Regions from separate parts of the Chromobacterium fluminis genome, predicted to be linked through region 3. Evidence: predicted binding sites of a transcription regulator. Region 3 holds the regulator's gene; each other region holds the start of a gene.

Region 1 (3,295 bases), on a different contig from region 3:
GGGATCAGCTTGTCTTCTTCCGGCGGCAAATCGTACAGGTTCTTGTCCGCGGCATCGCCCGGGTGGATCTTGTTCTGGATGCCGTCCAGGCCGGCCATCAGCAGCGCGGAGAAGCACAGATAGGGGTTGGCCAAGGGGTCCGGGAAACGCGCTTCGATGCGGCGGCCCTTGGGGCTGGCCACGTGCGGGATGCGGATGGACGCGGAGCGGTTCTTGGCGGAATAGGCCAGCTTCACCGGCGCTTCGTAGTGCGGCACCAGGCGTTTGTAGGAGTTGGTGCCCGGGTTGGTGATCGCGTTCAGCGCCTTGGCGTGCTTGATGATGCCGCCGATGTAGTAGAGCGCGGTTTCGGACAGGCCGGCATAGCCGTCGCCGGCGAACAGGTTCTTGCCGTCTTTCCAGATGGACTGGTGCACGTGCATGCCGGAACCGTTGTCGCCGACAATGGGCTTGGGCATGAAGGTGGCGGTTTTGCCGTAGCTGTGGGCCACGTTGTGCACTACGTATTTCAGGATCTGGGTCCAGTCCGCGCGCTGGGTCAGCGTGCTGAACCTGGTGCCGATCTCGTTCTGACCGGCGGTGGCCACTTCGTGGTGGTGAACTTCCACCGGGATGCCCAGCTCTTCCAGCAGCAGCACCATGGCGGAGCGGATGTCCTGGGAGGAGTCCACTGGCGGCACCGGGAAGTAACCTCCCTTGATGCCGGGGCGGTGACCCATATTGCCGCCCTCGAACTCTTCGGCGGAGGCCCAGGCGGCTTCTTCTGCCTGGATCTTGACGAAGCAGCCGGACATGTCGGTGCCCCAGGTCACGCTGTCGAAGATGAAGAATTCCGGTTCCGGGCCGAAATAGGCGGTGTCGCCCAGGCCGGAGGCTTTCAGATAGGCTTCGGCGCGTTTGGCGATGGAGCGCGGGTCGCGGTCGTAGCCCTTGCCGTCGGCCGGGTCGATCACGTCGCAGTGCATGAAGACGGAGGGTTCGTCGTAGAACGGGTCGATGCGAGCGGTGGCCGGGTCGGCCATCAGCAGCATGTCGGATGCCTGGATGCCTTTCCAGCCTGCGATCGAGGAGCCGTCGAAGGCGTGGCCGTGTTCGAACCATGCGTCCGGATCGTCCAGCAGGACATGGGCCGGAATCGACACGTGTTGTTCTTTGCCGCGGGTGTCGGTAAAGCGCAGGTCGATGAACTTGACATCATTTTCAGTAATCAGCTTGACTACGTCTGCAACCGCCATGGTTTTCTCCTGAAAGGCTACATGCATCATGTGCGAATGAGTGGATGGCAGGCTCTTAAGCATTAAGCGTGCCAGCTTTGATATCGCTGAGATTCCATTGTGTCATAGCCCAAAACCGGGCGCTAGCGAAGTTGAATGAACCAGGGTGGTGCCTGATTTGGGTTGATGCACCAAAACAGGGCGTTGACGGCGTTGCGGCTGTCTTCGTCGATATGGATAATCCGTATATAAGGTAATAGGGGCCGCTAACAAAACCACGCGGAGAACCCGAGGCAAGGGGGACGTAGGCGGTGCGCCAGACATGGCAAACCAGCTCAAGCCCGTCTCAGAACCTGTTTACGATCTAGCGAGCAAGAGCGAGACAAGGCGAAAACAGCTGAGGAAGCGGAATGTACAAGTGGTACATGAGCATTTCGAAGCCGTTTTCAACGCGGTATCGCCGCAGCGCAGCAGATCGTAAACAGGCTCTCAGGGAATTGTTAGCGGTTCTACAAGGCGGCCAAGCCGCAGGGAGAGCTTGCATGGATCAGATGACGCAGCTATTGCAGCAGGCGCAGCGCCGGGCTGAAGAGCTAGGCTTGCCCTATCGCGGCGCTTTGACGCCGCAGGAGGCGCATCAGTTGAAACAAGCCATGCCGGAGGCGGTGCTGCTGGACGTGCGCAGCGCGGCGGAATGGCAGTTCGTCGGCGTGGTGCCCTACGCCCAGAGGCTGGAGTGGCGCAGCTTTCCCGGCATGCAGCCCAATCCGCGTTTCATCGAGCAATTGCAGAGCCTATTGCCCAAGGAGGGCGTGCTGATGCTGATGTGCCGATCCGGCGTGCGTTCCGACGAGGCGGCGCGCATGGCCGTCGCCGCCGGCTACGCCGAGGCCTACAACGTGTTGGAGGGCTTTGAAGGCGACAAGGACGCCGAAGGCCACCGCAACACCGTGGGCGGCTGGAAAGCGCGCGGCCTGCCCTGGCAACAAGGCTGAGCCGGGCGCTGCGCGGCGATGTCGTGGTTGATGTTTGGCGTATTCCACGGCAAAGTGTCATAGCGCCGCCGCTCCGTCGGCGCGGACGCGGCGAGAGCCGCCAACAAAGCCAAGCGCGACGCGGCGCGAGGGTTTTGTTAGCCACTCTCTATCCGATACCAAAAACATACCCAATCTTGGAAAGCTGACTCATGACCGACCGTTACGCCGTTATCGGCAATCCTGTTTCGCACAGCCAGTCGCCGTTCATCCATAACGAATTCGCGGCGGCCACCGGCCAGGATATCGCTTACGACAAGTTGTTCGCCGAACTGGGGCGTTTCAACGATGTGGTGGCCGAGTTTGTCTCCGCCGGCGGCAAGGGCCTCAACATTACGCTGCCGTTCAAGGGCGACGCTTACCGCTTCGCCAACGAGCTGACCGAGCGCGCCCGCGCGGCGGAAGCGGTCAACACCTTGTGCTTCCGCGACGGCAAGATCTACGGCGACAACACCGATGGCGTGGGCCTGGTGCGCGACATCGTCGATAATTTGGACTACCCGATCGCCGGGGCCAAGGTGCTGATCCTGGGCGCGGGCGGCGCGGTGCGCGGCGTGCTGGAGCCCATTCTGGCGCAGAAGCCCGCCTCTTTGACCATCGTCAACCGCACCCTGATCAAGGCCGAGGCGCTGGCGCACCATTTCGCACCCTGGGGCAAGGTGGAGGCTATCGGCTACGAGCAATTGAAGGGCCGCAGCTTCGACATCGTGATCAATGCCACCTCGACCAGTCTCAGCAATGAATTGCCGCCCATCCCCTACGGCTTGTTCACCGCGCGCACCCTGGCTTACGACATGGTGTACAGCAAGGGCCTGACGCCCTTCCTGCAGCGCGCTCAGGCGGAGAACGCCGGCATGCTGGCCGACGGCCTGGGCATGCTGGTGGAGCAGGCTGCGGAATCCTTCTCCATCTGGCGCGGCGTGGAGCCCGCTACTCGCAAAGTGACCAATATGCTGCGGGAAGTGCTGGCCTGACGCTTGCCGTGTCCGGCCGGGCCGGACCTATTTGACCTGTGCCGGCATCCCCCCTCCCGTGGTTTGAATCCCA
Region 2 (3,295 bases), on a different contig from region 3:
GCCTGCGGTGACACTAGGTTGGAGTTCAGCTGTATTTTGCTGACCGGCCCCTGGGTGATATTGCCGGCGGCGTCCGCCTGCCATCCCTGCAAGAAGTTGCCGTTATTGACCACATAGCCCTGATTATTGATCTGGAACTGGCCGTTACGGGTGTAGGACAAGGTGCCGTCCGGCTGGGCCACGGTGAAGAAGCCGCCGTTGTTGATCGCCAGGTCCAAGCTGCGGCCCGTAGTGGTCACGTTGCCGTTGCTCATGTTCTGCGTCACCGCGGCCACCTTGACGCCAATGCCCGGCGTGGTGGTGGCGATGCCGTACAGGGTATTGCCGTACATGTCGGCAAACTCCGTGCGCGAACTCTTGAAGCCGACGGTGTTGGCATTGGCCACGTTGTTGCCGATGGTGTCCAGTTGGGTGGAGGCGGCGTTCAAGCCGCTCAAACCTTGTTGAAAGCCCATGATGTCAGTCCTTGAAGTCGAATGAGGTCAGCAGGATCAGGCGGTCATCTGCGCCACGTCGCCCAATTGGGCACGGCTGCCGTCCGGCAGCACCAGCTCTGGGATGCCCTGATCCCAGGCCACCGCGGTCACTGTCTGCGTGTTGTAGGCCACGGCCGTAGTGCTGCCATTGGCGCTGGCCTGGGTCACGTCGGCGCTGAAGCTGTATTTGCCCGCCGGCACCACTTCGCCCTTGTCGTTCTTGCCGTCCCAGCTGAAGGTGTTGACGCCGGCCACCGGCTTGTCGATGGTCATGGTGCGAACCACATTGCCGTTGGCGTCCTTGACGCTGACTTTCACAGTCTGCGCCGGGCCGTTCAGCAACACGCCGGCCGGGGTGGTGCCGCCATCCGGCGGCTTGGGCAGGCTGCTGCCGGCCACCAGTACTTTTTTGCCTATCATGCTGGACGCCATCAGCGACTGGGACGCCGCCTGCGCGCCGATCAGCGCCTGCATGGACTGATTTAGCTGCTGAATACCGCCCACTTGGCTGATCTGCGCCATCTGGGCCGTCATCTGACTGTTGTCCATCGGGTTCATCGGGTCTTGAGAACGCATCTGGGCCACGAACAGTTTCAGAAAGGTGTTCTGAATGTCGCTGGCGCTGGAGCCGACCACGCCGGAATTGCTCTTGCTGCCGTTGACGCTGCTGTTCGGATTGGTCTGAGTCTGACTATTCAGTACGTCATAAGGATTTGCGCTAGCCATCGCCTTTACTCCTCTCGCCTCACTGGCCCAACTGCAGCACTTTCTGCTGCAGCGTCTTGGCCGTATTCATGATTTCGACATTATTCTGGTAAGCGCGGGAGGCGGCGATCATGTCGGCCATCTCCTCCACCGGATTCACATTGGGCATCGTCACGTAGCCGCGCTGGTCAGCCAGCGGATTGCCCGGGTCGTACTTGAGCCGCGGCGGGGTCTGATCTTCTACCACCGCGGTCACACGCACGCCCGCCACCTGCGGCTGCGACGCCGTCACCGGAATCGCGGTGAACACCGCGTGACGCCCTTTGTAGGGCTCCCCCGTGGAGCTGGTCGAACTTTCCGCGTTGGCGATATTGCTCGCCACCAGGCTGAGGCGCATCGACTGCGCCGACATGGCCGAACCGGAAATGGAAAACACATTGGACAAAGACATCAGCCATTGCCTCCCTGGCCCTGGATCGCCGAACTCAGGCCGCTGATCCGCTTGTTCAGAAAAGTCAGCGTCGACTGGAAGCGGACCGCGTTGTCGGCGAAGGCCGCGCGCTCCACGTCCATGTCCACGGTGTTGCCGTCCACGCTGGGCTGCACCGCCGCGCGATATTGCAGCGCGGCGCCGCTGCTCGCGCCGCCGGCGCCCGCAAGGTGCCGGGCATCGGTCAAATTCATCGCCAAACGACCCTGCGCATCGGTTTGCGCCTGCAAGGCCTTGCCGAAATCAAAATCCACCGCTTTGTAGTTGGGGGTTTCGTCATTGGCGATATTGCTGGCCAGCACCTCGGTGCGATAGGCCCGCAAATTCAGCGCTCGCTGCTGAAAGTCGAAATGTTTGGCGATTTTGTCTAGCATGTCAGCCTCCTTGAGGCGACGTTAAGCAGGAAGCGTGCCAAGTCATAAAACCCCAACAGCCCGTTGATTTTTCTAGGCAATCGGACAAACCCTTCTCCGCAACAGCCCAAACGGCAACAATGAGCGGCAAGATTTGCCGCCTCCGGCCCAAGCGACAGATTTTGCTTGCCGCACCGCGCAATTCGTGCCAAACCAACATAAGAACCATTGAAGACGCGTCCGAGATCGCCGACACTTACGCATTGGCAGGCGATTGCGGACGGCTTTGAGAAAATAGAGAAAACAGGCGGGGGAAGAGGCATGCTGGAAGTACAACATTTAATCATCTCGCTGGCGGAGCCGTCGCATGTGCAGGCGCAGATCATCAGCAAGGCGCTGGGCGAGATGGGCATCTCCAAAGTGGAGACCCATCCCAACGGCGAATCGCTGCTCAGCCGTGCGCGCGAGTCGCGCCCCGACTTGGTGATCAGCGCCTATTACCTGCCCGACATGACGGGCCAGCAGTTGCTGCAACAGATGCGCGAAAGCGCCGACCTCAGCGGCATGCCTTTCATTCTGGTTTCCAGCGAAACCAATCCGGAACGACTGGAGCCCATTCGCCAGGCCGGCAGCCTTGGCATCCTGCCCAAGCCCTTCACCAGCGGCCAACTGGACGAGGTGCTGGCCAACGCGCTGGACTTCATCAATACCGAAAGCCTGGCCATGGAGGTGGACACGGACTTGGCCAACGTCCAGGTGCTGATCGTCGACGACAGCCAGACCTCGCGCCGCCATGTGCGCGCCGTGCTGGAGCGCCTGGGCTTCGAACACTTCACCGAAGCCGCCAGCGGCGCCGACGCGCTGCCGCTGCTGGAGAGCGAAAGCTTTCAGTTGATCATCGTCGACTACCACATGCCCGGCATGGACGGCTGCGAGCTGGCTCGCCACATCCGTCAAAGCAGCACCATGGGGCGCACCCCCATTCTGATGATCACCAGCGAGACCGATCACGACCGGCTGGCCGAAGTGGAAGCGGCCGGCGTCTCGGCCTGCTGCGACAAGCCCTTCTCCACCAACAAGCTGAGAGACACCATACGCGAACTGCTGCAGGAATACTGAGAACCTGTTCAAAATCTGCTGTGCTTCGTGAAGCGTTGCACAGCGAGTACAAGCTCAAAATGCTCATGTAGCATTAGTACATTCCGCTTTTTCGCTCGATTTCGCCCTGTCTCATCCTTGCTCGCGGGACTTTGAACAGGCTTTGAAGCAGC
Region 3 (3,295 bases):
TTTTGCCGATGAGGTTCATATTGGATTATGCATGCGGCTGAGAAAAACCCGGCAATTCTACGTTGCCTTGATAGTACTGAAAACGGGCAAGTGCAAAGAAAAGCGGGAACCCGCAGGCTCCCGCCTTCCAATTCAAGGGATTACAGGCTGGCTTCAGGCGCCGGAGCACGGTGTTCAGACTGTTTTTCCTTGTGTTTCAGCACTTGGCGGTCCAGCTTGTCGATCAACAGATCGATGGCGGCGTACATATCGGATTCGGTGGCTTCCACGTGAATGTCCTTGCCGGACAGATGCACGTTGACTTCAGCCTTTTGCACCAGTTTATCAACAGACAGAGTAACGGAAATGTCGATCACATGGTCGACATGTCGAGTAACGCGCTCCATTTTGGTTTCAACGTATTCGCGCAGGGCGGGAGTTACTTCCAGATGCAGTCCAGTTACTTTGAGGTTCATACCCTAGCTCCTTCTGGTGTTGACAGTCCGGTCGGGTCGGCCGGATCGCTGTATTCCGCCGCCTGGCTCACAGCGTCTTGCGCTGGTTAACCGGCGGTATCTGCATGGCTTCACGATACTTGGCTATCGTGCGTCTGGCAACTTGTATTCCCTGTTTGGACAGCGCTTCGACCAGGGCGCTGTCGGACAGCGGTTTGCTCGGCGATTCGGCGTCTATCAGGCTGCGGATATGCGCCTTGATCGCGGTGGCGGAGCACTCGCCGCCGCTGTCGGTTTCCAGCGCGCTGCCGAAGAAATACTTGAGCTCGAACAGACCGCGCGGGCAGAGCAGGTATTTCTGGGTGGTCACCCTGGACACCGTGGACTCATGCAGGCCCAGCTCGTCCGCGATGTCGCGCAGAATCAGCGGGCGCATGGCCACTTCGCCGTGCTCAAAGAACGATTGCTGTCGTTCAACGATAGCTTCCGCCACTTTCAGGATAGTGTCAAATCGCTGCTGGATGTTCTTCACCAGCCATTTCGCCTCTTGCAGCCGCGAGGACATTTCGCCGTTGCCGCCGCGGTTTTCCGCCAGCAGCCGCGCGTACATCTGGTTGACGCGCAGCCTGGGCACGGCGCCGCCGTTCAGGGTTGCCACCCAGCGGCCCTTGCGTTTTCTGACCGAGACGTCGGGGATTACGTATTGGGTGTCGCTGGCGCCGAAACCGGCGGTGGGGCGGGGGTTGAGGCGGGCGATCAGCGCCTGGGCGGCGCGCAGCGCGGCGTCGTCCACGCTCAGTTGCTTTTTCAGCCGAGTGTAGTCGCGATTGCCCAGCAAGGTCAGATGATCGCGGACGATGGCCAGAGCCAGTTCGCGCTGAGGCTCGTCCGGATCCAGCCGCTGCAATTGCAGCGCCAGCGCCTCCGGCAAGGAGCGCGCGCCGACGCCGGGCGGATCGAACTGCTGCAGCAGGCGCAGGCCTATCATCAGCTCGTCGGTCTCGATTTCCAGTTCCAGCGGCAGGTGGCTGGCGATGTCGTCCAGCGTCTGGCTCAGATAGCCGTCGTCGTCCAGTTCTTCGATCAGCAACTGAACGATGGCCTGGTCGCGCGTGGGCAGCGCCACTTCGCCCAGTTGCGCCAGCAGGTGCTCGCGCAGGCTGATTGGACAGGGCACGTTCAGCATCGGGTCCAGCTCGTCGTCGCCGTCGCCGCGGCGTCCGCCGCTGCCCCAGTCGCTCAGTTCGCCGGCCTCGGCGCCGCGGTCGCCGTCATCGCCGGAGGATTCGTCGCGACTGTCCGCCGGGGCTTCCGGCTCCTGGGCGGCGGCGTCCGGCGCCTCGCCTTGCGGCGCTTCGTCGCCGCGTTCCAGCAAGGGATTGTCCAGCAAGAAGCGCTCGACTTCAGTCTGCAGGTCGAGGGTGGACATCTGCAGCAGCTTGATCGATTGCTGCAGCTGCGGCGTCAGGGTCAGCTGCTGCGATACCTTGAGCTGAAGGGTCTGTTTCATCGCTTATAGGTGGAAGTGTTCGCCAAGGTAAACTTCGCGCACCTTCTCGTTGTTGACCAGTTCTTCCGGCTCGCCGGAGGCGAGCACCGAGCCTTCGCTGATGATGTAGGCGCGGTCGCAGATGCGCAAGGTTTCGCGGACATTGTGGTCGGTGATCAGCACGCCGATGCCGCGCTCCTTCAGGAAGGAGATGATTTTCTGGATGTCGATCACCGCGATCGGATCGACGCCGGCGAAGGGTTCGTCCAGCAGGATGAAGCGCGGCCGGGTGGCCAGCACGCGGGCGATCTCGACGCGGCGGCGTTCGCCGCCGGACAGCGAGAGCGCGCTGCTGTCGCGCAGATGGCCGATGTTGAGGTCGTCCAGCAGCAGGTCCAGCTCTTTTTCCAGCTCCTTGCCCTTGAGGCCGGACACTTCCAGGATGGCGCTAATGTTCTCTTCCACCGTCATGCGGCGGAAGATGGAGGCTTCCTGCGGCAGATAGCCAAGGCCCAGGCGCGCGCGCTGGTGGATGGGGTAGTGGGTGATCACCTGATCGTCCAGGCGGATTTCGCCGTCGTCGGCGCCGATCAGGCCGACGATCATGTAGAAGCTGGTGGTCTTGCCGGCGCCGTTGGGGCCGAGCAGGCCCACCACTTCGCCGCTGGCGATTTCCAGCGCCACGTCCTTGACCACGGTGCGTTTTTTGAAGCGCTTGCGCAGGCGCTCTACCTTGAGCACGCTTTGCGTCATTTGGCGGCTCCGCTGGCGGGCTTGGCCGCCGCCGGCTGGGAGGCGGCGTTTTTGGGTTGCAGGATCACGGTGACGCGGCCCTTATTGGGGCCGGTGGCGGTGCCGCCGGTCACTTGGTAGGTTTCGTTCTGGGTGTTGTAGGTGATCACATTGCCCACCACCAGGTCGCCTTCGCGCTTGACCCGGGCGTTGCCGGTCAGCACGGCGAGATTGGCCGCGCTGCTGTAGTCGAGGCGGCTGGACTGGCCTTCCACCCATTCGTTCTTGCCGTCCATTTTTTGGCGGAAGGTGACGATGCGGCCGGTGGCCACCAGGGTCTGTTGGCCTTGCTTGTCCTGAGTGGCGACAACTTTGTCGGCGTTCAGGCGCAAGGTGCCCTGGATGATGACCACATTGCCTTCGCAGGTGGACACGCCCTTGATCTGGTCCATGGTGCAACCGTTGTCGCTGGTGATTTCCATCGGTTTGGTGCGGTCGGCCTGTTCGGCGTGGGCGACGGAGGCGGCGGCCAGCGCCAGGCCGGCCAGCAGGAGACGGAGCTTATTTTTCATAAATGATCTTGGTGTGAGACAGCAGGTTCAACAAACCTGTCTGTTGCTGATAGACGAAGCCCACGGAG
Region 4 (3,295 bases), on a different contig from region 3:
TGTCGCGACAAGGCCTGCTCGGTGGGGGCGAGGCGGTTGCTGGGGGTCAGCCCCATCAATAGGATCTGCAAGTAGATGGTCTGGATGGAATCGTCGTTGGCCAGCCCCTTGTCTTGCCAGCCGCGGCCGCTGGCGAAGACATGCAACTGGTGGCAGTCATACCAGAAGTCCGGCGTGATCGGGCTATAGCATTGCTGGCTGATGCTTAGCAGCTGGCGCGCCGCCATCATGGTGTAGGCCATCAACTCGATTTTAGGGTGCTCGCGATCCAGCAGGCCGCGCTTGGCAAGGCGATCGTGCAGAGTCTGTTTGAACGTGATGAAAATCAGAGCGAACAGCTCGACGCTCAGCAAGGCCAGCTGGCGCACCTTCGGCGTCCCCAAACTGTCATGTTGGCGAATCTCGTTTTCCAGCAGAGGGTAATAGCGATCCACCGCTTTCAGGTACAGCTTCAGGAGCTTGTGGCGCAAATGGCTGTCCAGTGGAACTCGGGACAGGTTTTGCATGGACTGACTTAATAATCGTCCGCATTCGGGCAGATCGGTGAAAGGCAGCCGCTCCAGCCATGCCGCCACGCTATCCGGTTGAGTATCTATCAGCAGAGGATCCATAGTTTGTTCTGGCAGGGTGGATGGCGGCATGCAAGGCGATTCACAATGTAAATCTTGCCATTTCCATGCTATGAGCACTCACCCCGCCATGGCAAGGCGGATCACGGCAAAGGGATGCTTTGACCGTCGGCGGTGTTGGATGCGCGCGCCAGTTCCTCCAGCGTGGCTTCGGTGGCGGCGATCAGGAAGGCCATTTCCTTATCGGTGATCGAGTAGGGCGGCATGAAGTAAACGGTGTTGCCGATCGGACGCAACAGGCAACTTCGGCGCAGCATTGCAGCAAAGCAGGCCTGGGCGAAATCGGCTCGAGCGGTGTCGACCTCGAAAGCCCAAATCATGCCCTTGTGGCGGAAGTTCCTGACATCCGGACGCGCTTGTATGCCTGCCATCATCGTATTGAAGCGCTGAGCTTTGGCGGCATTGGCGGCTAGGACATCCTCCTCCGCGAAGATATCCAGCACTGCCAGCGCCGCGGCGCAGGCCAATGCATTGCCGGTATAGCTGTGCGAATGCAAGAAACCGCGAGTGACATCGTCGTGGTAGAAGGCCTGATAAATCAGATCGCTGGTCAACACGCAGGAAAGCGGCAGGAAACCGCCGGTAATGCCTTTGGACAGACAGAGAAAGTCCGGCGTGATGTCGGCTTGCTGGTAGGCGAACAGACTACCGGTCCGGCCAAAGCCCACGGCGATTTCATCGGCGATCAAGTGCACTTGGTATTGATCACACAGCCGGCGCAGTTCGCTCAGATAGAGCGGATCGTACATCGCCATCCCGGCCGCGCCTTGCACCAAGGGCTCCACGATGACGGCGGCCACTTCTCCCGAGTGCTTGGCTAGCAGATTTTCCAGCGCCTGGACTGCACTGCGCGCGACATCCGCCGCGTTTTCGCCTGGCAGCGCGCGGCGGGCGTCCGGAGACGGTGCGCGCAGACCCGGCTTCAGCAAGCCGTCATAGGTGTTGGAGAACAAGGGAACGTCGGTCACGGCCAGGGCGCCGACGGTTTCGCCGTGGTAACTGTTTTCCAGGCTGATGAAGCGTGTTTTGTCCGCTTGCCCCTGGTTGCGCCAATAGTGGAAGCTCATCTTGAGCGCAATTTCCGTGGCGCTGGCGCCGTCGGAGCCATAAAACACATGGGCCAAGCCGCTGAGTTTGGCCAGACGCTCCGACAACTCCACCACCGGCTGATGCGTAAAGCCGGCCAGCATCACGTGCTCCAGCGTGTCGAGCTGATTCTTGATCGCCTGCTTGATGCGAGGCTGGCCATGGCCAAACAGATTGACCCACCAGGAGCTGACCCCGTCCAGATAGCGCTTGCCGTCGAAGTCGCTCAACCAGACGCCGTCGGCGCTGGCGATGGGAACGATGGGCAAAGCCTCATGACGCTTCATCTGGGTGCAGGGGTGCCAGACGGTATTGAAGCTGCGTTGCAGCCAGTCTTGGTTGTTGTTCATGATAAGTCCAAGGAGTGGCAAGGACTGCATGCTATCACAGCGAGTTTTAGGGTTGAATGTGACGAAAAACGTCACATAGTTCCTTTCGTAGGAAGAGAAATGAACGAATGCTGAGCGGAAGTGATTACCCCACATATGGTGGCATGCTTTCTGCTAATGGACCTGAGCAAGCTAGATAAAGGAGTCTTACAGCACATGAGGAGCGCCGCGTCGGGTTTTACACTGATAGAGCTGATGATTGTGGTTGCGATTGTCGGTATTCTCGCGGCTATAGCGATACCGGCTTATCAGGATTATGTGATTCGTTCCAAAGTATCTGAAGGCTTGAACTTTATTGATCACGCCAAGACCACTGTCAGTGAATCTTATCTGGCAAACAACGTTTGGCCGGCCAATAATGCCAGTGCAGGGATGCCTAGCATGCTTTCCGGTAACTATGTCAGTGATGTTCAGGTAACCATCGCAGGCGGAGTGAGCATCATTACTGCGACGTTCCAAGCAAGTTCGGTTCCTAGTTTGAGCGTAGTGTTTACTCCTAGTGTAGCAAGCAGTGGCGCGGTGCAATGGACTTGCGCGGGTCAAGGGCAGAATCTTCAGTATTTGCCATCAATTTGTCGTTAAAGTCATTTTAGGAGAGAGTTCCATGAGAAAGAGTTCGCAACAGGGTTTTACTCTGATTGAGCTGATGATCGTTGTGGCGATTATTGGTATCCTTGCCGCCATTGCCATTCCAGCGTATCAGGACTATACCGTCCGAGCCAAAGTGACAGAGGGATTGTCCGCCGCAGCGGCCGCAAAAACTGCCATTTCTGAAATGGCGATCTCGAACGGATCAATGCCAACTAGCAACTCTGGTGCTGCCGGCGTTGCTTTTACTTCACCATCTACTAAATACGTCAATAGTGTTGCCTATGAATTGAGTGGCACAAATGGAGTGCTGACTGTGACGCTGAACGCTTCAACGGTAGGAGGAAGCGTAACCGGCAGTGCTAATCAATTTCTCCTGACTGGTTCGTTGGCCAGTGGTTCCGTCACTTGGACATGCTCTGCGGGTGGTAACGCGATTCCGGCTCAGTATTTGCCGGCAAACTGCAGGTAAAATGTGTTTATAAGTTTCAGGGCTCCATTCGGAGCCCTTTATTGTTTGCGGATTCCTATGGTTGCAAATCGAGCTGGTGTTTTCTTTCATTTGATTTCTTTGGCGATTATCCTGCCGTTGTTTAATTTTGC

The links. Region 3 encodes sigma-54, which starts transcription at its own class of promoters, with help from an activator protein. Its sites were predicted from a motif close to CTGGCACGCTTCATGCTT; they were not measured.
Region 1: the regulator sigma-54 is predicted to act here: its motif matches at 1,293-1,310, upstream of glnA (glutamate--ammonia ligase).
Region 2: the regulator sigma-54 is predicted to act here: its motif matches at 2,069-2,086, upstream of flgB (flagellar basal body rod protein FlgB).
Region 4: the regulator sigma-54 is predicted to act here: its motif matches at 2,204-2,221, upstream of HA052_RS27955 (pilin).

The regions. Positions count from the first base shown of each region.
Region 1 is NZ_JAAOMA010000012.1:70,781-74,075, reverse strand. Features, by position in the region: gene glnA (glutamate--ammonia ligase) at 1-1,235, opposite strand, end outside; gene HA052_RS10405 (rhodanese-like domain-containing protein) at 1,757-2,209, shown strand; gene aroE (shikimate dehydrogenase) at 2,401-3,222, shown strand.
Region 2 is NZ_JAAOMA010000022.1:15,885-19,179, reverse strand. Features, by position in the region: gene flgE (flagellar hook protein FlgE) at 1-455, opposite strand, end outside; gene HA052_RS15680 (flagellar hook assembly protein FlgD) at 492-1,202, opposite strand; gene flgC (flagellar basal body rod protein FlgC) at 1,222-1,632, opposite strand; gene flgB (flagellar basal body rod protein FlgB) at 1,632-2,045, opposite strand; gene HA052_RS15665 (response regulator) at 2,346-3,143, shown strand.
Region 3 is NZ_JAAOMA010000002.1:268,500-271,794, forward strand. Features, by position in the region: gene ptsN (PTS IIA-like nitrogen regulatory protein PtsN) at 1-19, opposite strand, end outside; gene hpf (ribosome hibernation-promoting factor, HPF/YfiA family) at 141-455, opposite strand; gene HA052_RS02730 (RNA polymerase factor sigma-54) at 523-1,944, opposite strand; gene lptB (LPS export ABC transporter ATP-binding protein) at 1,948-2,676, opposite strand; gene lptA (lipopolysaccharide transport periplasmic protein LptA) at 2,673-3,227, opposite strand; gene lptC (LPS export ABC transporter periplasmic protein LptC) at 3,217-3,295, opposite strand, start outside.
Region 4 is NZ_JAAOMA010000014.1:100,234-103,528, reverse strand. Features, by position in the region: gene HA052_RS11940 (cyclic-di-GMP receptor FimW-related protein) at 1-611, opposite strand, end outside; gene HA052_RS11935 (adenosylmethionine--8-amino-7-oxononanoate transaminase) at 713-2,065, opposite strand; gene HA052_RS27955 (pilin) at 2,261-2,686, shown strand; gene HA052_RS27950 (pilin) at 2,709-3,164, shown strand; gene HA052_RS11920 (PglL family O-oligosaccharyltransferase) at 3,222-3,295, shown strand, end outside.